3 regions of the Pseudomonas sp. SJZ080 genome follow, and region 1 is predicted to be linked to each of the others. Evidence: predicted binding sites of a transcription regulator. Region 1 holds the regulator's gene; each other region holds the start of a gene.
The links. The regulator sigma-54, encoded in region 1, starts transcription at its own class of promoters, with help from an activator protein. The targets are predictions, from matches to a motif close to ANTGGCATNNANNTTGCTNT.
Positions count from the first base shown of each region.

Region 1 (6,783 bases):
ACGCCGAGGTGAACTCCGGTGGCACTGAAGTCGAGTTGATCGACAACGTGCGCGTGAAGCGTACCGACGAAAAGAATCGCGACACCCTGATCACCAGCACCCGCATGACAGTGTTCCCGCAACAGCAATATGCGCAGACCGATCAACCCGTTAGAATCGACGGCGCTGGTGGTGTCTCGACTGGCAAGGGAATGAAAGCGTATTTGAAAGAAAGCAGGATACACCTGCTATCGAACGTAAGAGGACAGTATGAGGCTCGTTAAAACTCTCCCTATTTTGCTCGGTCTGGGCGCAGCACTGGGAAGCGTGAGCGCCTGGGCTCTGCCGAACGATCAACAGCAGCCTATCCGTATCCAGGCCGACGATGCCCAACTGGACGACAAGAATGGCGTTGCCACCTACACCGGCGACGTGATCATCACCCAGGGCTCGATGAAGGTTACCGGCAACAAGGTCACCATCACCCGCACCGCGGCCGGTGACATTGACGTGGTGACTTCGGTGGGCAACCTGGCCTACTTCGAGCAACTGCAGACCGCTGGCGACACCAAGCCGGTTCAGGGCTACGGCGTCACTATCCAGTATCACGCCTCGCAAGACCGCGTCGTGCTGATCGACAAGGCGAAAGTCATCGACAAGGACGGCAACGTTACCCAAGGCGAGAAAATCGTCTACGACACCAACAAAAAGCTCGCCAGCGCCGGCCGTGCCACAGGCACCAACGTGACCGAGTCGCGTCCGCGCATCGACATGGTGATCCAGCCGAAAAAGAAAACCGAAGAGCAAAAGGCCCCGTAATGGCAACTCTGAAAGCTCAGCATCTGGCCAAGAGCTACAAGAGCCGTCAGGTCGTGCGCGACGTCAGCCTGTCCATCGACAGCGGTCAGATCGTCGGCCTGCTTGGCCCTAACGGTGCCGGCAAGACCACTTGCTTCTACATGATCGTCGGCCTGGTCCAGGCCGATCAGGGCCGCGTCCTGATCGACGATCTGGACGTCAGCCACCAGCCGATGCACGGTCGTGCGAAGGCCGGTATCGGCTATCTCCCGCAAGAAGCGTCGATCTTCCGCAAACTCTCGGTCGCCGACAACATCATGGCGATCCTCGAGACCCGCAAGGAACTCGACAAGGCCGATCGTCGCAAAGAACTGGAAAGCCTGCTGCAGGAATTCCACATCAGCCACATCCGCGACAACCTCGGCATGAGCCTGTCCGGTGGTGAACGCCGCCGCGTGGAAATCGCCCGGGCACTGGCAACCAACCCGAAATTCATCCTCCTCGACGAACCCTTCGCCGGCGTGGACCCGATTTCGGTGGGCGACATCAAGCAGATCATCTACCACCTCAAGGCCAAGGGCATTGGCGTGCTGATCACTGACCACAACGTCCGTGAAACCCTGGATATCTGCGAAACCGCCTACATCGTCAACGATGGCCAGCTGATCGCCGAAGGTGACTCTGCCACCATCCTGGCCAACGACCTCGTGAAAGAAGTCTATCTGGGCCATGAGTTCCGCCTTTAAGCACTGAGGTGTCTGGCTGGTTGCCCGAGCGCCTGTCTCGATAAAAAATCAATACTTTTTTATTGTTACAGCGCTCTAGGCAAACGCTGCAGTTTCGGGCATATAATTTGCTTATGTTTGGCGCTCCGGCGCCCTGTAGTGGATGGCGCATGTGCGCCGGCGAATAAGGTGTTTAGCCCCTGCCATGAAACCATCGCTAGTCTTGAGAATGGGCCAGCAGCTGACGATGACACCGCAGCTGCAACAGGCCATCCGCCTGCTCCAATTGTCGACCCTGGACCTGCAACAGGAAATCCAGGAGGCCCTGGAGTCCAATCCGATGCTCGAACGCCAGGAAGAAGGCGACGACTTCGATAACACCGACCCTTTGGCCGACAAAGCCGAACAGCAACCCAACGCCGACGTCTCAGAACCCTCGTACCAGGAAACCGCCCCGACGGTGGACAACCTCGATGAGGGCGACTGGAACGAGCGTATCCCCAACGAATTGCCCGTCGACACTGCATGGGAAGACGTCTACCAGACCAGCGCCAGCAGCCTGCCGAGCAACGATGACGACGAGTGGGATTTCACCACCCGCACATCGGCCGGTGAAAGCCTGCAAAGCCACCTGTTGTGGCAACTGAACCTTGCGCCGATGTCTGACACCGATCGCCTGATCGCCGTGACCTTGATCGATTGCATCAACAATCAGGGCTACCTGGCCGAAACCCTCGAGGAAATCCTCGAAGCCTTCGATCCGGAGCTCGACATCGAACTGGATGAGATCGAAGCCGTCCTGCATCGCATCCAGCAATTCGAACCGGCCGGTATCGGTGCCCGCAACCTCGGTGAATGCCTGCTGTTGCAATTGCGTCAGCTGCCCGCCAAGACACCTTGGCTGGCCGAGGCCAAGCGCCTGGTCACCGACTACATCGACTTGCTCGGCAGCCGCGACTACAGCCAACTGATGCGCCGCATGAAGCTCAAGGAAGATGAACTGCGCCAGGTGATCGAACTGGTCCAGAGCCTCAACCCACGCCCAGGCTCGCAGATCGAGTCGAGTGAAGCCGAATACGTCGTTCCCGACGTGATCGTGCGCAAGGACAACGAGCGCTGGCTGGTAGAACTGAATCAGGAATCGGTGCCCCGCCTGCGGGTCAACGCCCAATACGCCGGTTTCGTGCGCCGCGCCGACACCAGCGCCGATAACACCTTCATGCGCAATCAGTTGCAGGAGGCCCGCTGGTTCATCAAGAGCCTGCAGAGCCGTAACGAAACCCTGATGAAAGTTGCCACCCAGATCGTCGAGCATCAGCGCGGTTTTCTGGAATACGGCGACGAAGCGATGAAACCGTTGGTGTTGCATGACATCGCCGAAGCGGTGGGCATGCACGAATCGACGATTTCCCGGGTGACCACGCAAAAATTCATGCATACCCCTCGGGGCATATATGAGCTGAAATACTTTTTTTCCAGCCACGTCAGCACCTCCGAAGGCGGCGAATGCTCGTCCACGGCGATCCGCGCGATCATCAAAAAACTGGTTGCGGCGGAAAATCAGAAAAAGCCGTTGAGTGACAGCAAGATCGCTGGTTTACTGGAGGCACAAGGCATTCAGGTGGCTCGCCGCACCGTCGCCAAGTACCGCGAATCCCTCGGGATCGCGCCTTCGAGCGAACGCAAGCGGTTGATGTAGAGCCACGCCACAGCGTTCCAGTGGTAGATCATCTGATCTACCGCTTTATGCACTGGCAACGAAGGAGAAGCTGTATGCAAGTCAACATCAGTGGACACCAACTGGAAGTGACCGAACCTCTTCGCACCTACATCGGCGAAAAACTCGAACGATTAGAGCGGCATTTCGACAAGATCACCAACGTGCAAGTCACGATGACGGTCGAGAAGCTGAAGCAGAAAATCGAAGCCACACTGCATATTCCCGGCAATGAAGTGGTCGCAAACGCGGAACATACCGACATGTACGCGGCGATCGACGCGCTGACCGACAAGCTGGATAAACAACTCAAAAAGCATAAGGAAAAGACCCAAAGCCTCCTCCAGGGCGCGACCGGTCGTTAACACTCCCAACCCATGATCCGACTTGAAAGCATCCTGACCCCCGGCCGTTCCCTCGTGAACGTGCCGGGCGGCAGCAAAAAGAAAGCCCTCGAGCAAATTGCCAACCTGATCGCCCGGGAAGTGCCGGATCTGGAGATGCAAGATGTCTTCGAGGCTTTGATTGCCCGTGAAAAACTTGGCTCGACCGGTTTTGGTAACGGTATAGCTATCCCCCACTGTCGGTTGAAAGGTTGCACCTTGCCCATCAGTGCCTTGATGCACCTGGATGCTCCCATCGATTTCGACGCCATCGACGGCGCTCCGGTCGACCTGCTGTTCGTTCTGCTGGTCCCGCAAGCGGCCACCGATGCGCACCTGGAATTGCTCCGCCAGATCGCCAGCATGCTTGATCGCAAGGAAGTCCGTGATCGCCTGCGTAGCGCCGCGAGCAATGAAGCCTTGTACCAGGTTGTCCTGGACGAGCAAAACAGGCACTAATCATGCGCTTGATCATCGTCAGTGGCCGCTCCGGCTCAGGTAAAAGTACCGCACTCGATGTTCTCGAGGACAACGGCTATTACTGCATAGACAACCTGCCTGCCGGGCTGCTGCCGGAACTGGCCGAACGTGCGTTGATTCATACCGAGCTGGCTCAGCCGCTGGTTGCCGTCTCCATCGACGCACGCAACTTGCCGAGTCACCTGAGCCGTTTTCCGGAACTGCTCGCAGAAGTTCGCAGCCGGCATATCCAGTGCGATGTCCTGTACCTGGATGCCGACGAAGAAACCTTGCTCAAGCGCTTTTCGGAAACCCGCCGTCGTCACCCGCTAAGCAGCGCCAATCGCTCGCTGGCCGAGGCGATCAACGACGAAACCAACCTGCTCGGGCCGATTGCCGACCTCGCCGATCTCAAGGTCAACACCACCAACCTGAACCTGTATCAGCTTCGCGATACCATCAAGCTGCGCCTGCTGAACCAGCCGGAACCCGGCACCGCGTTTCTGGTGGAGTCCTTCGGGTTCAAGCGCGGCATGCCGGTGGACGCCGATCTGGTGTTCGACGTGCGCTGCCTGCCGAATCCCTATTGGAAGCCGGAGCTACGCGACCAGTCCGGACTTGATCAACCGGTTGCCGATTACCTGGCAGCCCAGCCGGACGTCGAGGAGATGTTCCAGGACATCTCCACGTACCTGCTTAAATGGCTGCCCCGCTTTGCCGCCAGCAACCGTGCTTATGTCACCATTGCCATTGGCTGCACCGGCGGGCATCACCGCTCCGTCTACCTGACCGAACGTCTGGGTCAGGTCCTGCAAAAATCCCTGAAGAACGTCCAGGTCCGCCACCGCGACCTCAGCTAAAGGATTCACATCGCGATGCCTGCTCTGGAAATCGAAATCATCAATAAGCTGGGCCTGCATGCCCGCGCTTCTGCCAAGTTCGTTGGGGTGGCAGGTCAGTTTCCTTGCCAGATCAGAGCAGGGCGTACACCTGAGACCATGGTCGATGGCAAAAGCATCATGGCCATGATGATGCTGGCTGCAGGCAAAGGCACCAAGATCCATCTGAGAACGGAAGGCGAGCAGGAACAGGAAGCGATGGACGCCTTGGTGGCGTTGATCAACAACTTCTTCGACGAAGGCGAATAAAAAGATCGCAGCCTTCGGCAGCTCCTGCGTGTGAATGCAATCTCATGCAGGAGCTGCCGAAGGCTGCGATCTTTTTTCAGGCGAGCGCGGTATCCATCACCATCATCAAACAAAACCCGATCAACAGCCCAAGGCTGGCCAGCTTGTCGTGACCATGGCGGCGCGACTCGGGAATGACTTCATGGGTCACCACCAACAACATGGCCCCGGCCGCCAGTGCCAGGCCCAACGGCAAGAGCAACTCGGCCAGGCTCACCAGCCAGGCGCATAACAGCGCAAAGACCGGCTCGACCAATCCTGACGCCGCACCGATCAGGAACGCCTTGACCCGCGACATCCCGGCCCCGGCCAACACCAACGCAATCACCAGCCCTTCGGGCACATCCTGTAACGCAATGCCCATGGCCAGACTGTCGGCGTCAGGCATGCCACCGCCCGCCGAGACACCGACCGCCATGCCTTCTGGAATGTTGTGGGCAATGATGGCAAACACGAACAACCAGATCCGTGGCGGAATGACCGGCCGTTCCAGCGTGCCGACGAGCATTTCCGGCGATGCGCCAGATACCTTTCGATCCACCAGAAACAACCCGAACGCCCCCAGCATGACGCCGAAACTGATCAGCCCGCTGGCCGCCCAAGGCGTCAGCCCCAGGCTTTCAGCCGCAGCGATACCCGGAACGATCAGCGAAAACGCCGTCGCCGCGAGCATCACCCCGGCACCGAAGCCGAGCAGCGTATCGCTGAGCGCCTGGGGCATGCGCCGAATCACCAGCACCGGCACCGCGCCCAAGGCCGTACCCAGCGCACAGATCGCTCCGCCCTGTAAGGCGCGCAGCAGTTTGGGTTCAAGATCCAGCCACGCCAGGCCCTGGGCGACCAACAAGCTCATACCCGCCAACAGTAACAGCGACCCCAATGCGTAACGAAACATCCGCCCACTTCCGATCGCCAGTGTTTCAGTGCCCATAGTCAGCCCTGGATTTTTTTATAGAAGACTTAAACCAGTGCAGCCTGATAGCGCGCAGCGACTTCAGGCCAATTGATCACGTTGTAAAACGCGTTGATGTATTCCGGGCGACGGTTTTGATATTGCAGGTAATAGGCGTGCTCCCAGACATCCAGGCCGAGGATGGGGGTATTGCCGCTCATCAACGGACTGTCCTGGTTGCCGCTGCTTTCCACGACCAGGGTCTTTTGCGGCGTCACACTCAGCCAGGCCCAGCCGCTGCCGAAACGGGTCAGCGCGGCTTTGGTGAACGCTTCCTTGAAACGGTCGAGACCACCCAGTTGGTCGTCGATCGCCTTGGCCAGCTCGCCGTCCGGCTGACCGCCGCCGTTGGGCACCATGACTTCCCAGAACAGCGAATGGTTGGCATGACCGCCCCCCTGATTGATCACTGCTGCGCGGAGTTTTTCCGGCAGTTGCTGAACGGCAGCCACCAGTTTTTCCACCGGCCACTCGGCAAACTCGGTGCCTTCGACCGCAGCGTTCAGGTTGTTGATGTAGGTTTGGTGATGCTTGGTGTAGTGGATTTCCATGGTCTGCGCATCGATGTGCGGTTCCAGGGCAT
Region 1 covers NZ_VIUK01000003.1:332,820-339,602, forward strand. The annotation lists gene lptC (LPS export ABC transporter periplasmic protein LptC) at 1-263, shown strand, start outside; gene lptA (lipopolysaccharide transport periplasmic protein LptA) at 250-798, shown strand; gene lptB (LPS export ABC transporter ATP-binding protein) at 798-1,523, shown strand; gene FBY04_RS06380 (RNA polymerase factor sigma-54) at 1,708-3,201, shown strand; gene hpf (ribosome hibernation-promoting factor, HPF/YfiA family) at 3,276-3,584, shown strand; gene ptsN (PTS IIA-like nitrogen regulatory protein PtsN) at 3,597-4,061, shown strand; gene rapZ (RNase adapter RapZ) at 4,064-4,921, shown strand; gene FBY04_RS06400 (HPr family phosphocarrier protein) at 4,937-5,209, shown strand; gene FBY04_RS06405 (ZIP family metal transporter) at 5,286-6,179, opposite strand; gene FBY04_RS06410 (superoxide dismutase) at 6,209-6,783, opposite strand, start outside.

Region 2 (6,783 bases), on a different contig from region 1:
GCTCAAGGCCTGGGCATCGCTGAGCAGCAACTGGCGGGACGCATCGTCACCCGGCTTGGCGTTGACGTTCTGCACCGAGGCAAAAAACTTGGTCAGTGCGCCGTTCAGGCCGGTGCTGGTGTCGGAGAGTAATTTGTCCAGCGGCGTGACCTGATTCAGGTAGGCGGCCGAATCGCTGTTGAGCGAAGTGGTGGTCTGCAACTGCGCATCGAGGTAGCTGTTGTACACGCGACGCACATCGGCCAGCGTCGTGCCGGTGCCGATGTACACGTTGCCGAAATGCTGCGAGGCCTTGGTGCCCTGCACTGTTTGCTGGCGTGAGTACCCGGCGGTGTCGACGTTGGCAATGTTGTTGCCGGTGGTCATCAACGAGGATTGGCCAGCGGCCAGACCCGACATCCCGATATTGAGCAAACTCATGGTTCAGACCTTAATCCTTGTGCCTATAAAGGCGTGGTGGAAACGCCCGCCGCAGCGTAGTTCTGGTAACTCGTCATCTGCTTGGCTATCTGCGAAATCTTGCTTGCGTAGTCCGGGTCGGTTGCGTAACCGGCCTTTTGCAACTCGCGTACAAACTGTTCTGGGTTATCGGCCGACTTCACGACATCTTGATAGCGATTGTTGGTCTGCAGCAAAGTCACAAGGTCATGAAAGCTGTCCTTGTAGGAGTCGTAGGAACGGAACTCGGCCGTCTCCTTGACCATCGCGCCATTCCTGAATTCGCTGGTGATCGCGCGCGCCGAATTGCCCTGCCAGTTGCTGCTGGCCTTGATGCCGAACAGGTTGTGGCTGCTGCTGCCATCCTGTGCCCGCATGACCGATTTGCCCCAACCGGTTTCCAGCGCCGCCTGGGCCACGAGGTAACGCGGATCGACCCCGATGCGCTCGGCGGCTTCCTTGGCCATCGGCAGCATGGTGTTGACGAATTCATCGGCGGAACTGAAGGCTTTCTTCGCGGGCGCCAGGGGGATCTGAGCCATGGCACGACCATGAATCTGCAACCCGCCGTTCGATGCTGCCTGCGCATTCGCCAGCCAATCACCGTTGTACAACGGGCCTGAACCGGTAAGCGTGGTGCGCTCCGGCAATGGCGTCTTGTTGACCGTCGCGGCCGCAGTCGTCGCCGAAGGCACCAGGCCTGCCAGCAAGCGGTCAGCCAGTTTCGGCGGCAATGCCAGACGCCGCTGATTGATCAATTCCATGTCATTGCGATGCGTGCCGTCGCCTGTTGCCGGCGGTGTACGGAGCGAGCGCGACGCCCACAACGGACGCTCGCCATTGAGGCGGGACAACGGCCCGTTGACGGCAACCGTCCCGGCGGCTATCGGCGTTTCCACGGCGGCTTTCGCGGCCGCCTGCTTGGCCGCCGATGCGGCAGCTGCTTCGCCCGGCGCCATCGGTTTGTTCTTCGACATCTGACGCATCAGCACGTCCGCCAGACCAATACCACCACCTTGGCGGGACATGGAAACGGCCAGTTGCTGGTCGTACATTTCCTGGTACTGCTTGGCCGCCGGGGTGTTGAGCGGATTGTCCTCACCCAGGGTGTCGGTAGCCTTGCGCATGGACTTGAGCATTTCACCGAGGAACAGCGACTCGAACTCCTGCGCCACTTTGCGCATGTTCCCGTCACTGTTCTTGTCACCTACCTTGAGCTGGTTCAGCCGGTTCAGGTCCGAATAGGAACCCGAATCGTTGCTGCTGACACCCAGACCGCCCTTGCGCATATCCATGTTCGCCGTCCTCAGATCACGATCAGATCGGCTTGCAATGCGCCGGCCTGCTTCAGTGCTTCGAGGATGGCCATCAAGTCACCCGGTGCCGCGCCGACCTGGTTCACCGCACGCACGATCTCGTCGAGCGTGGTGCCCGGACCGAACTTGAACATCGGTTTGGCTTCCTGTTGTGCATTGACCCGCGAGCGCGGCACGACCGCTGTCTGACCATTGGACAGAGGGCCGGGCTGGCTGACGATCGGGTCTTCGGTGATGGTCACGGTCAGGCTGCCGTGAGTCACGGCGGCTGGCGAAACCTTGACGTTCTGGCCGATGACGATGGTGCCGGTACGCGAATTGATGATGACTTTCGCCACCGCCTGGCCTGGATCGACTTCGAGGTTTTCGAGGATCGACAGGTAGTCGACCCGCTGGCTTGGGTCCAGCGGCGCCGTGACGCGAATCGAACCACCGTCGATGGCCTGTGCGACGCCAGGGCCGAGCATGTCGTTGATCTTGTCGACGATGCGCTTGGCGGTGGTGAAGTCGGAACGGTTGAGGTTCAGGGTCAGGCTGTTGCCCTGGTTGAAACCGCTCGGCACCGAACGCTCCACCGATGCACCACCGGGGATGCGACCGGCCGATGGAACGTTGACGGTGATCTTCGACCCGTCGCGACCTTCAGCATCGAAACCGCCGACCACCAGGTTACCCTGGGCGACCGCGTACACGTTGCCATCGATACCCTTGAGCGGCGTCAGCAGCAGGGTGCCGCCTCGCAGGCTCTTGGAGTTACCGATGGAAGAAACGGTGATGTCCACTTGCTGACCGGGTTTGGCGAAAGCCGGCAAGTCGGCACTGATCGATACCGCCGCGACGTTCTTCAACTGCACGTTGCCCGAACCGGCCGGCACCTTGATGCCGAACTGCGAGAGCATGTTGTTGAAGGTCTGCAGGGTGAACGGAGTTTGCGTCGTCTGGTCACCGGTGCCGTTAAGCCCGACCACCAGGCCGTAGCCGATCAATTGGTTGGAACGCACGCCGGAAATACTGGCGATGTCCTTCAGCCGCTCGGCTTGAGCGTTGAAGGCTGCCGACAACATCAAGGCCGCAACGATGAGACTTCTGAAATTCAACGTAGCCACCTAGAAAGGGAACAGCGGGCTGAGGAAGAAACGGTCGAACCAGCCTGGCTGACTCGCATCGGCAAACGAACCGGTGCCCGAGTAGGTAATGCGTGCATCGGCAATGCGGGTCGACGAAACCGTGTTGTCGGTGGCGATGTCGTCGGCCCGGACCAGGCCGGCAATCCGTACCAGTTCATCACCGGTATTGAGGGTCATCCACTTCTCGCCGCGCACGGCGATGATGCCGTTGGGCAACACGTCGGCGACGGTCACGGTGATCGAACCGGTCAGGCTGTTGCCCTGCCCGGCCTTGCTGTCGCCCTTGGTGGCGCGGTCGCCGCTGTAGCCGGCATCCAGCGTCAGATCACCGTCGCTGAGCGGGTTATTCGTGTTGGGCACTGTGCCGAACAGCGAGGACAGACCGATGCTTGCCTTGCTGTTCTTGCCTATTTGCGAGTTGGCGTTCTTGCTGGCCTGGGTCTTCTCGTTCAGGGTGATGGTGATGATGTCACCGACCCGGAACGCCTTGCGGTCGCTGTACAGGTTCTGTTCAAAACCGGCTTGGTAGATCGAGCCGTTATTCGCGGCAGCCGGCAACGGCGTACGCGGCAACACCGGGGCGTAGTAAGGATCATTGGGCTTGGGCGTCGGGCCGACGCACCCCGCCAGCGCGGCGACCGCACTCAGTGCCAGAACAGATACAAAGCGATTCATGACCCTACCTCACGGTGTTGCAGGCGACCTCAGGGTCGCCTCATAGACTTGATTACAGATTCTGCGTTACGAACGAGAGCATCTGGTCGGCGGTGGAGATCACCTTGGAGTTCATCTCGTAGGCGCGCTGAGTGGTGATCATGTTGACCATCTCTTCAACGGTGCTGACGTTGGAGGTTTCCAGGGTGTTCTGCAGCGTGGTGCCGAAACCGGCCAGGCCTGGCGTACCGACTTGCGGCGCACCGCTGGCAGCGGTTTCCAGGAACAGGTTGTTACCTACCGCTTGCAGGCCGGCCGGGTTGATGAAGTCGGCGGTTTGCAGGTTGCCGATCACCTGGGACGCCGGGTTACCGGCAATGGTGATGGACACGGTGCCGTCGCGACCGACCGTGAAGGTCTGCGCATCGTTCGGGATGACAATGGCTGGCTCCAGGGCGAAACCGCTGGCGTTCACGATCTGGCCGTTGGAATCGAGGTGGAAGGTGCCGTCACGGGTGTAGGACGTGGTGCCGTCCGGTTGCAGGATCTGGAAGAAACCGCGACCGTCGATGGCCATGTCCAACGGCTGCTCGGTGGTTTGCAGGCTGCCGGCGTTGAAGTTTTTCTGGGTGCCGACGATGCGCACACCGGTACCCAGTTGCAGGCCCGACGGCAGTTCGCTGTCCTGGGTCGACTGGGCGCCTGGCTGGCGTTTGATCTGGTACAGCAAGTCCTGGAACTCGGCACGATCACGTTTGAAGCCCGTGGTCGACACGTTGGCCAGGTTGTTGGAAATGGTGGTCAGGTTGGTGTCCTGGGCGGACAGACCTGTTTTGGCAACCCATAGAGCCGGAAGCATTCGATTCTCCTCGTGCGCCTGTTTTACGGCGCGACGTTCTGATAATTAGCTGATCTGCAAGACCCGAGCCATGGCCTGGTCGTCGTCTTTGGCGGTGCTCATCATCTTGATGTGCAATTCGAACTGCTTGGCCAGGGCCAGTACAGAAGTCATCTCTTCCACGGCATTGACGTTGCTCGACTCAAGGAACCCGGACACCAGTTTGACGTTGGCATCGGCTTGCGCCGGCTTGCCGTCCTTGGTGTGGATCGAACCGTCCAGGCCTTTGGTCATGTTCTTGAAATCCGGATTGACCAACTTGATGCGGTCGACTTCCGCCATCACGCGGGGACCTTCGCCCATCGCACGGATGCTGACGGTGCCGTCTTCGCCGACTTCGATCTGCTGCTCGGGTGGCACGGAGATCGGCCCGCCATTGCCCAACACCGGCATACCGTTGCCGGCGCGCAATACGCCAAGCGCGTCAATGTTCAGGCTGCCGGTGCGCACGTAGCTTTCGCCACCATCCGGGTTCTGCACGGCGATCCAGCCATTGCCCTGCACCGCGACGTCGAGGTCGCGACCGGTTTCCACCAGAGCGCCCGAAGAGAAGTCGGTGGCCGGACGTTCGGACATGGCAAAAGCACGCGCCGGAAAGCTGTCACCGAACACCGGCATCGAACGCGCCTGCTCCAGGTCTTTCTGGAAACCGTTGGTGGAGATGTTCGCCAGGTTGTTCGCATGAGCCTTCTGCGCCAGTGCATTCTGGCTGGCGCCGGTCATTGCCACATAAAGGTACTTGTCCACACTCTTTCCTCTGCATGCCGGACGTTTGCCGCCCACCGCTGTACTGCTGAGCCATAAGCAATTTGCAGACCAACTTTTTTCTGGCGGCGCGGGGCCCGGCAAACAAAGGACTTGAGGGGTCAGAGGGGATTGGGGGGATTGTGTCGAAAGACGAAAAACCGGCGGTGTTATGCCGCTTCGCGGCAACAGCCAGCCCTGGAGGTCAACCCCTCGCCACAAAAGCCCGCTCGCCACAGGGTCAGGTGTTGTCTTTCCCCACCTCATACTCACGCAACTTGTTGGCAATGGTGGTATGCGAAACCCCCAACCGCTTGCCCAGTTGCCGACTGCTCGGATGCTCCGAATACAAACGCTCCAGCACCGCTTTTTCAAAGCGCCCGACTATCGCATCCAGCCCGCCTTCGAGGGAGAAATCGCCAAGCGGCTGACGCACGCCGTAGTCTGGCAGGCGAATATGCTCAGCCTTGACCGTCCCGCCCTCGCACAACGAAACCGCTTGGAACAGCACGTTTTCCAGCTGCCTGACATTGCCCGGCCAATGATAATGACTGAGCCGCTCCATGGCCGCCGGCGCCAGTTTCGGCAGCGGGCAACCAATCTGTCGGCTGGCCTGATCGAGGAAGTGCTCCACCAGTGGCGTCAAACCATCCAGGCATTCACGCAGCGGCGGGATATGCAGCGAAAGCACGTTCAAGCGGTGATACAAATCCTGGCGGAACTCACCCCGGGCGCACAGTTCCGACAGATCAACCTGCGTTGCGCAGATCACTCGCACATCCAGATAAACCTCTTCATCACTGCCGACTCGACGGAAGCAACCGTCCTGCAGGAAGCGCAGCAATTTCACCTGCAAGCGCGGGCTCATTTCCCCGACGCCATCTAGGAACAGCGTCCCCCCCGCCGTCAGCTCCAGCAGCCCGAGCTTGCCCTCGGCCCGTGCCCCCTCGAATGCGCCGGGGCCGTAGCCGAACAATTCGGTCTCGGCCATCGACTCCGGCAGACCGGCGCAGTTGAGCGCCATCAACGGCGATTGTCCGCGCGGACTGGCCAGGTGACAGGCTCGCGCCAACAACTCTTTACCGGTGCCGGTTTCACCTTCTATCAATAGCGGCGCATCCAGCGGCGCCATGCGCCGGGCTTCACGCACCACGGCAGCCATCACTTTCGAACTCTGGAAGATGCTGTCGAACCCGCGCAGTTCCTGTTTGCGCACGTTATAGATGCGCTCCCCAACCCGATCGGCACGGTGCAGCGTCAACACCGCGCCGGCCATGGCCTCACTGTCGTCATGCTCCGATTGCAGCGGCGCGATGTCGGCCAGAAACACGTCGCCCTTGACCTTGACCCGCAGCCCGTTGATCCGCGACTTGTTGGCACGCACCAACTCCGGTAAATCGAAGTCCTCGGCGTAACGCGACAACGGAATCCCCGGCACCTCATCGACTCGCACCCCGAGCAACTGCGCCGCCGCACGGTTGGCTGCGACGATCGAACCGCCCATGTCGATCGACAACACCGGAAACTCCAGGGCGCCGAGCAAGGCATTGAGTTCCATGTGCCGACGCTCGCTGGGCATCAGCCCTACCCGCTTGACGCCAAAGAC
Region 2 covers NZ_VIUK01000005.1:208,103-214,885, reverse strand. The annotation lists gene flgK (flagellar hook-associated protein FlgK) at 1-420, opposite strand, end outside; gene flgJ (flagellar assembly peptidoglycan hydrolase FlgJ) at 444-1,733, opposite strand; gene FBY04_RS09910 (flagellar basal body P-ring protein FlgI) at 1,745-2,818, opposite strand; gene flgH (flagellar basal body L-ring protein FlgH) at 2,861-3,556, opposite strand; gene flgG (flagellar basal-body rod protein FlgG) at 3,609-4,394, opposite strand; gene FBY04_RS09895 (flagellar basal body rod protein FlgF) at 4,440-5,180, opposite strand; gene FBY04_RS09890 (sigma-54-dependent transcriptional regulator) at 5,419-6,783, opposite strand, start outside.
Region 2: a site for sigma-54 is predicted at 5,235-5,254, ahead of FBY04_RS09895 (flagellar basal body rod protein FlgF). Genes of this name have one in related genera too.

Region 3 (6,783 bases), on a different contig from region 1:
TCGAGAAGATCCTGGCGGAAGTGGCGCCGACGCCGGAAGCGATTTCCGTCGGTGTGGTCGATGTCGAGACCCAGCACAAGGCGCTGTCGCTGCGGGTGCTGACGGTCGATGACTCGTCGGTGGCACGCAAGCAGGTCACGCGTTGCCTGCAGACGGTCGGTGTTGAAGTGGTGGCGTTGAACGACGGACGGCAAGCGCTGGATTACCTGCGCAAGCTGGCCGACGAGGGCAAGAAGCCAGAGGAAGAGTTCCTGATGATGATTTCCGACATCGAGATGCCGGAAATGGACGGGTACACCTTGACGGCCGAAATCCGCAACGACCCTCGCATGCAAAAGCTTCATATCATCCTGCATACTTCGTTGTCGGGTGTGTTCAATCAGGCGATGGTCAAGAAAGTCGGTGCCGATGACTTCCTGGCCAAATTCCGTCCTGATGACCTGGCATCCCGGGTAGTCGACCGGATCAAAGCAGCAGACATCAGCTAGGGGCCTTCTGCCCCTGGCGGTTAACACGATTTAAGAGGCGGCATCTTTGTCTACGGGTAATTTGGATTTCGAACAGTTCCGGGTCTTCCTGGAAAAAGCCTGTGGCATTTTGCTCGGTGAAAACAAGCAGTACCTGGTCTCGAGCCGTCTCAACAAACTGATGGAGCAGCAAGGCATCAAGTCCCTGGGTGAGCTGGTCCAGCGCATCCAGACTCAGCCGCGCAGCGGTTTGCGCGAGTTGGTGGTCGATGCCATGACGACCAACGAAACCCTGTGGTTTCGTGACACCTATCCGTTTGAAGTCTTGAAGAACAAGGTACTGCCCGAAGCAATCAAGGCAGCTCCGGGCCAGCGTCTGCGGATCTGGTCGGCGGCGTGCTCGTCGGGGCAGGAACCGTATTCGCTGTCGATGTCCATCGACGAGTTCGAACGGGTCAACATGGGCCAGTTGAAGATGGGCGTGCAGATCGTCGCCACTGATTTGTCCAGCACCATGCTGACCAACTGCAAGACCGGCGAATATGACAGCCTGGCCATCGGCCGCGGTCTGTCGCCCGAGCGCCTGCAGCGTTACTTCGACCCGAAAGGGCCGGGACGCTGGGCGATCAAGGCGCCGATCAAGAGCCGGGTGGAATTTCGCTCGTTCAACCTGCTGGACAGCTACGCGAGCCTCGGCAAGTTCGACATCGTGTTCTGCCGCAACGTCCTGATCTACTTCTCCGCCGAGGTGAAGAAGGACATTCTGTTGCGTATTCACAGCACGCTGAAGCCGGGTGGTTATCTGTTCCTCGGCGCGTCCGAAGCGCTGAACGGCTTGCCGGATCATTACCAGATGGTTCAGTGCAGCCCGGGGATTATTTACCAGGCGAAGTGATGGGTTGGCGGTGTCATAAAACGGGAGTCCTCAGGGGCTCCCGTTTTTTTATGCCTGCCGACTTCCCAAAGACACCACAAACCCAATGTGGGGGCGGGCTTGCTCGCGAAGGCGTCGTGTCAGTCGACATCGGCGTTGGCTGACACACCGCTTTCGCGAGCAAGCCCGCTCCCACAGGAGAAAGTCGTTGCCCATGGCAAAGCGGCAGAAAAGCGGCAGACGGCGGAAACCCGTTGCCGCTTTTCTGGCATTGCCGCCTTGTCCCTGCCCGCAAAGCCCCGGTTTATGGGGTTTTCTGAATTGGCACGCCGCTTGCTATGTTCATCGTACGAAAAATCAGGTCACCCGAAGGTTTCCCGACATGAGCATCAGCTTCGATAAAGCGCTCGGTATCCACGAACAAGCCCTGGGCTTCCGCGCTCAGCGTGCCGAAGTCCTGGCCAACAACATCACCAACGCCGACACCCCGAACTACAAGGCTCGGGATCTGGACTTCTCGAAAGTGCTCGCCGAGCAGAGCGAGAAAACCAGAAACGGCACCTTTGCCTTGAACATGACCAACAACCGGCATATCGAAGCCGAAGGTCTGGGCAACGGCGACGAGTCGCTGATGTATCGCACGCCGATGCAACCGTCGATCGACCAGAACACCGTGGACGCTCAGCTTGAACAATCAGCGTACGCAGAAAACGCGGTCAACTTCCAGGCCAGCTTCACCCTGCTCAACAGCAAATTCAAAGGGCTGATATCCGCCCTGCGAGGAGAGTAAGTCATGTCTCTAGCCAGTGTTTTCAATATCGCCGGTAGCGGCATGAGTGCCCAGACCACTCGCCTGAACACCGTCGCCAGTAACATCGCCAACGCCGAAACCGTCTCGTCGAGCATCGACCAGACCTACCGCGCCCGTCACCCGGTGTTCGCCACCATGTTCCAGGGTGGCCAGAGCGGCGGCAGCGATTCGCTGTTCCAGAACCAGGACGCTGCAGGTCAGGGTGTGCAAGTGCTGGGCGTGGTCGAAGACCAGAGCAACCTGGACGCCCGCTATGAACCGAACCATCCGGCGGCCGATGCCAAGGGCTATGTCTACTACCCGAACGTGAACGTGGTGGAAGAAATGGCCGACATGATTTCCGCGAGTCGTTCGTTCCAGACCAACGCCGAAATGATGAACACCGCCAAAACCATGATGCAGAAGGTCCTGACCCTCGGTCAGTGATAAGGGGCGACTCAGATGAGTGTTACCGATACCACCAGCGGCCTTAGCCTCAAAGACATCCTGGCCAACTCTTCGATCAAGACCAACACCAGTGCCGACGGCCTGGCGTCCGCGACGAACAGCGCCACCGGCAAGAAGGCCCTGGGCAAGGACGCGTTCCTGCAACTGCTGGTGACACAGCTGAAGAACCAGAACCCGCTGGAGCCGCAGGACAACGGCGAGTTCGTTGCCCAGTTGGCGCAGTTCAGCAGCCTGGAAGGCATCACCACGCTCAACACCACCGTGAGCGGGCTGGCCAGCAACTACAACTCGTCCCAGGCCCTGCAGGCTTCGTCGCTGGTCGGGCGTTCGGTCATTGCCCCGGCCGACAAGGCTGTGGTCGATACCTCCAAGAGTTTCACCGGCACTATTGCCGTGCCGGCGTCTGTGGACCCGGTCAAGGTCAAGATCACCGATGCCGATGGCAAGGTCATCCGCACCATCGACCTGGGCAGCCAGAAAGCCGGTACTTCCAGTTTCATCTGGGACGGCAAGAACGATGCGGGCGAAGTGGCCAAGGCGGGTACCTATAACTTCGGCGCTACTGCGACCTACGACGGCAAGGCGACCTCGCTGGTGACGTACCTGCCGGCAACCGTCAACAGCGTGACCATCAGCCAGACCGGCGGTGAGTTGATGCTCAATCTCGCCGGGCTGGGCAGCATTGCCCTGTCCAAAGTACAAACCATTGGTATGTAGAGCCGACTAACACGGCACAAAGGAGTGGAATATGTCTTTCAATATCGGCCTTAGCGGTCTCTATGCAGCCAACAAACAACTGGACGTAACCGGCAACAACATCGCCAACGTCGCGACCACAGGTTTCAAATCGTCCCGTGCGGAATTCTCGGACGTTTACTCGGCCACCAAGCTGGGTTCCGGCAGCAAAACCATTGGTAACGGCGTGCGCCTGGCCAACGTTTCCCAGCAGTTCACCCAGGGCGACGTCAACAACACCGGCAACGTGCTGGACATGGGCATCAACGGTTCCGGCTTCTTCGTACTGAGCGACAACGGCTCGCTGTCCTACACCCGTGCCGGTACGTTCAAGGTCGACAAGGACGGTTACGTCACCAACACCGACGGCACTGCGCGTCTGCAAGGTTACGGCGTGGACGCCAACGGCAAGATCATCAACGGCGTGCTGACCGACCTGCGTATCGATACTTCGAACCTGGCGCCAAAAAACACCTCCACGGTGTCGTCGACGATCAACCTGAACTCCACCGCACCGGTTATCGATCAGGTTGCGACCCCGTTCGACCCGACGAAAGAAGCATCCTTCACCAAGCAGTTCAGTACCAAAATTTATGACACTCAAGGTAACGAGCACATCATGGATCAGTTCATGGTGAAGACTGGCTCGAACACCTGGAAAACCTACACCCTGGTTGATGGTCGCAACCCGAATGGCACCGACCCTAGTCCTACCGCGGTTCCGTTGAACGCGCCGGTCGCTTCGACCATGGTGTTCGATACCTCGGGCAATCTGGTTTCGGTCACCACGCCGGCCGTTCCGGTGCCGATCGTCAGTCCTGACCTGAAGCTCACTGGCTGGGTTCCCGGTACCGTGACCAATGGCGTGTGGACAGCGAACGGCGCTACTTCCGGCGTCGTTACAATCTCCATGGCCAAAACATCGCAGTACAACGCCGACACCGCACGTTCGATTCCTTCGCAGAACGGCTACGCCACTGGCCAGATCACCAACCTGACCATCGATGGCAGCGGTGTGATGCTGGCCAACTTCAGCAACAGCCAGACCAAGGCCATCGGCCAGATCTCGCTCGCCAGCTTCACCAACGAACAAGGTCTGCAGCCAGTAGGCGGCACCAGCTGGAAAGAAACCTACGCGTCGGGCATCCCGGGCTACGATGCACCGAACACCGGTACCTTGGGCGAGATCCATTCCAACTCCCTGGAAGAGTCCAACGTCAACCTGACCAGCGAACTGGTCGACCTGATCAAGGCGCAGAGCAACTACCAGGCGAACGCCAAGACCATTTCGACTCAAAGCACCATCATGCAGACCATCATTCAGATGACTTGATGTTGGTTGGCTGATTGCTGCACAAAGAACCCCTCGCAAGAGGGGTTTTTTATGGGCGGGATTTTTATCGGGAGCTGAGGTTTTTGGTTGTCTGTGATGGCCCCTTCGCGGGCAAGCCCGCTCCCACAGGATTCGTGTTGTTCACAAAACTACTGAACGACACAAAACCCTGTGGGAGCGGGCTTGCCCGCGAAGGCGTCAGCACAGTCGCCACTTTCCTTCAGGCAAAAGAAAACCCCCGATCAATCCAGAGGACCGATCGGGGGTTGTCGAGTAAGCGCCTCGCGGCGCCTACCGGCTCAGCTTATTGGCAAGCTTCGCAATCCGGCTCGTCGATGGCGCAAGCCTTCGGCACTGGAGCAGGACCGGCAGGAGCAGCCAGGACCGAATCTTCACCGTGGTTGCCGCCGCTGGAAACAGCGTTCAGCTTGCCGGTGTTGATGGTCGACTTCTCGGTGCTGGTTGCGGCCAGGGCACGGAGGTAGTAAGTGGTTTTCAGGCCACGGTACCAGGCCATGCGGTAGGTCACGTCCAGCTTCTTGCCCGAAGCGCCAGCGATGTACAGGTTCAGCGACTGAGCCTGGTCGATCCACTTCTGACGGCGGCTTGCCGCGTCGACGATCCACTTGGTGTCCACTTCGAAGGCAGTCGCGTAGAGCTCTTTGAGTTCTTGCGGGATGCGCTCGATCTGTTGCACCGAACCGTCGTAGTACTTCAGGTCGTTGATCATGACGGCGTCCCACAGACCGCGAGCCTTCAGGTCGCGAACCAGGTACGGGTTGATCACGGTGAATTCGCCCGACAGGTTCGATTTCACGTAGAGGTTCTGGTAGGTCGGTTCGATCGACTGCGAGACGCCAGTGATGTTGGCGATGGTCGCGGTCGGTGCGATGGCCATGATGTTGGAGTTACGAATGCCTTTCTGTACACGGGCGCGAACCGGTGCCCAGTCCAGGGATTCGTTCAGGTCAACGTCGATGTACTTCTGGCCGCGTTGCTCGATCAGGATCTGTTGCGAATCCAGCGGCAGGATGCCTTTGGACCACAGCGAACCCTGGAACGTCTCGTAAGCGCCGCGCTCGTCGGCCAGGTCGCAGGACGCCTGGATGGCGTAGTAGCTGACGGCTTCCATCGACTTGTCGGCGAACTCGACGGCCGCATCGGAACCGTAAGGAATGTGCTGCAGGTACAAAGCGTCCTGGAAGCCCATGATGCCCAGACCGACCGGACGGTGCTTGAAGTTGGAGTTCTTCGCTTGTGGCACCGAGTAGTAGTTGATGTCGATTACGTTATCGAGCATGCGAACGGCGGTGTTCACGGTGCGTTCCAGCTTGGCGGTGTCCAGCTTGCCGTTGACGATGTGGTTCGGCAGGTTGATCGAGCCCAGGTTGCAAACGGCGATCTCGTCCTTGTTGGTGTTCAAGGTGATCTCGGTGCACAGGTTCGAGCTGTGGACCACGCCGACGTGCTGCTGCGGGCTGCGCAGGTTGCACGGGTCTTTGAAGGTCAGCCATGGGTGGCCGGTTTCAAACAGCATGGACAGCATTTTGCGCCACAGGTCTTTGGCCTGGATGGTCTTGAACAGCTTGACCTTGCCCGGGTACTCGGTCAGGGCTTCGTAGTACTCGTAACGCTCTTCGAAGGCCTTGCCGGTCAGGTCGTGCAGGTCCGGTACTTCGGACGGCGAGAACAGGGTCCACTTGCCGTCATCGAAGACACGCTTCATGAACAGGTCAGGGATCCAGTTGGCGGTGTTCATGTCGTGGGTACGACGACGATCATCACCGGTGTTCTTGCGCAGTTCGATGAACTCTTCGATGTCCATGTGCCAGGTTTCCAGGTAGGCACAGACAGCGCCTTTGCGCTTGCCACCCTGGTTAACGGCGACGGCGGTGTCGTTCACTACTTTCAGGAACGGAACCACGCCCTGGGATTTGCCGTTGGTGCCCTTGATGTACGAACCCAGCGCACGAACCGGTGTCCAGTCGTTGCCCAGGCCGCCAGCGAATTTCGACAACATGGCGTTGTCGTGGATCGCGTGGTAGATGCCCGACAGGTCATCCGGCACGGTGGTCAGGTAGCAGCTCGACAGCTGTGGACGCAGGGTGCCGGCGTT
Region 3 covers NZ_VIUK01000004.1:49,983-56,765, forward strand. The annotation lists gene FBY04_RS07340 (chemotaxis protein CheV) at 1-488, shown strand, start outside; gene cheR (protein-glutamate O-methyltransferase CheR) at 535-1,362, shown strand; gene flgB (flagellar basal body rod protein FlgB) at 1,724-2,131, shown strand; gene flgC (flagellar basal body rod protein FlgC) at 2,135-2,578, shown strand; gene flgD (flagellar hook assembly protein FlgD) at 2,594-3,316, shown strand; gene flgE (flagellar hook protein FlgE) at 3,348-4,667, shown strand; gene FBY04_RS07375 (ribonucleoside-diphosphate reductase subunit alpha) at 4,972-6,783, opposite strand, start outside.
Region 3: a site for sigma-54 is predicted at 1,662-1,681, ahead of flgB (flagellar basal body rod protein FlgB). Genes of this name have one in related genera too.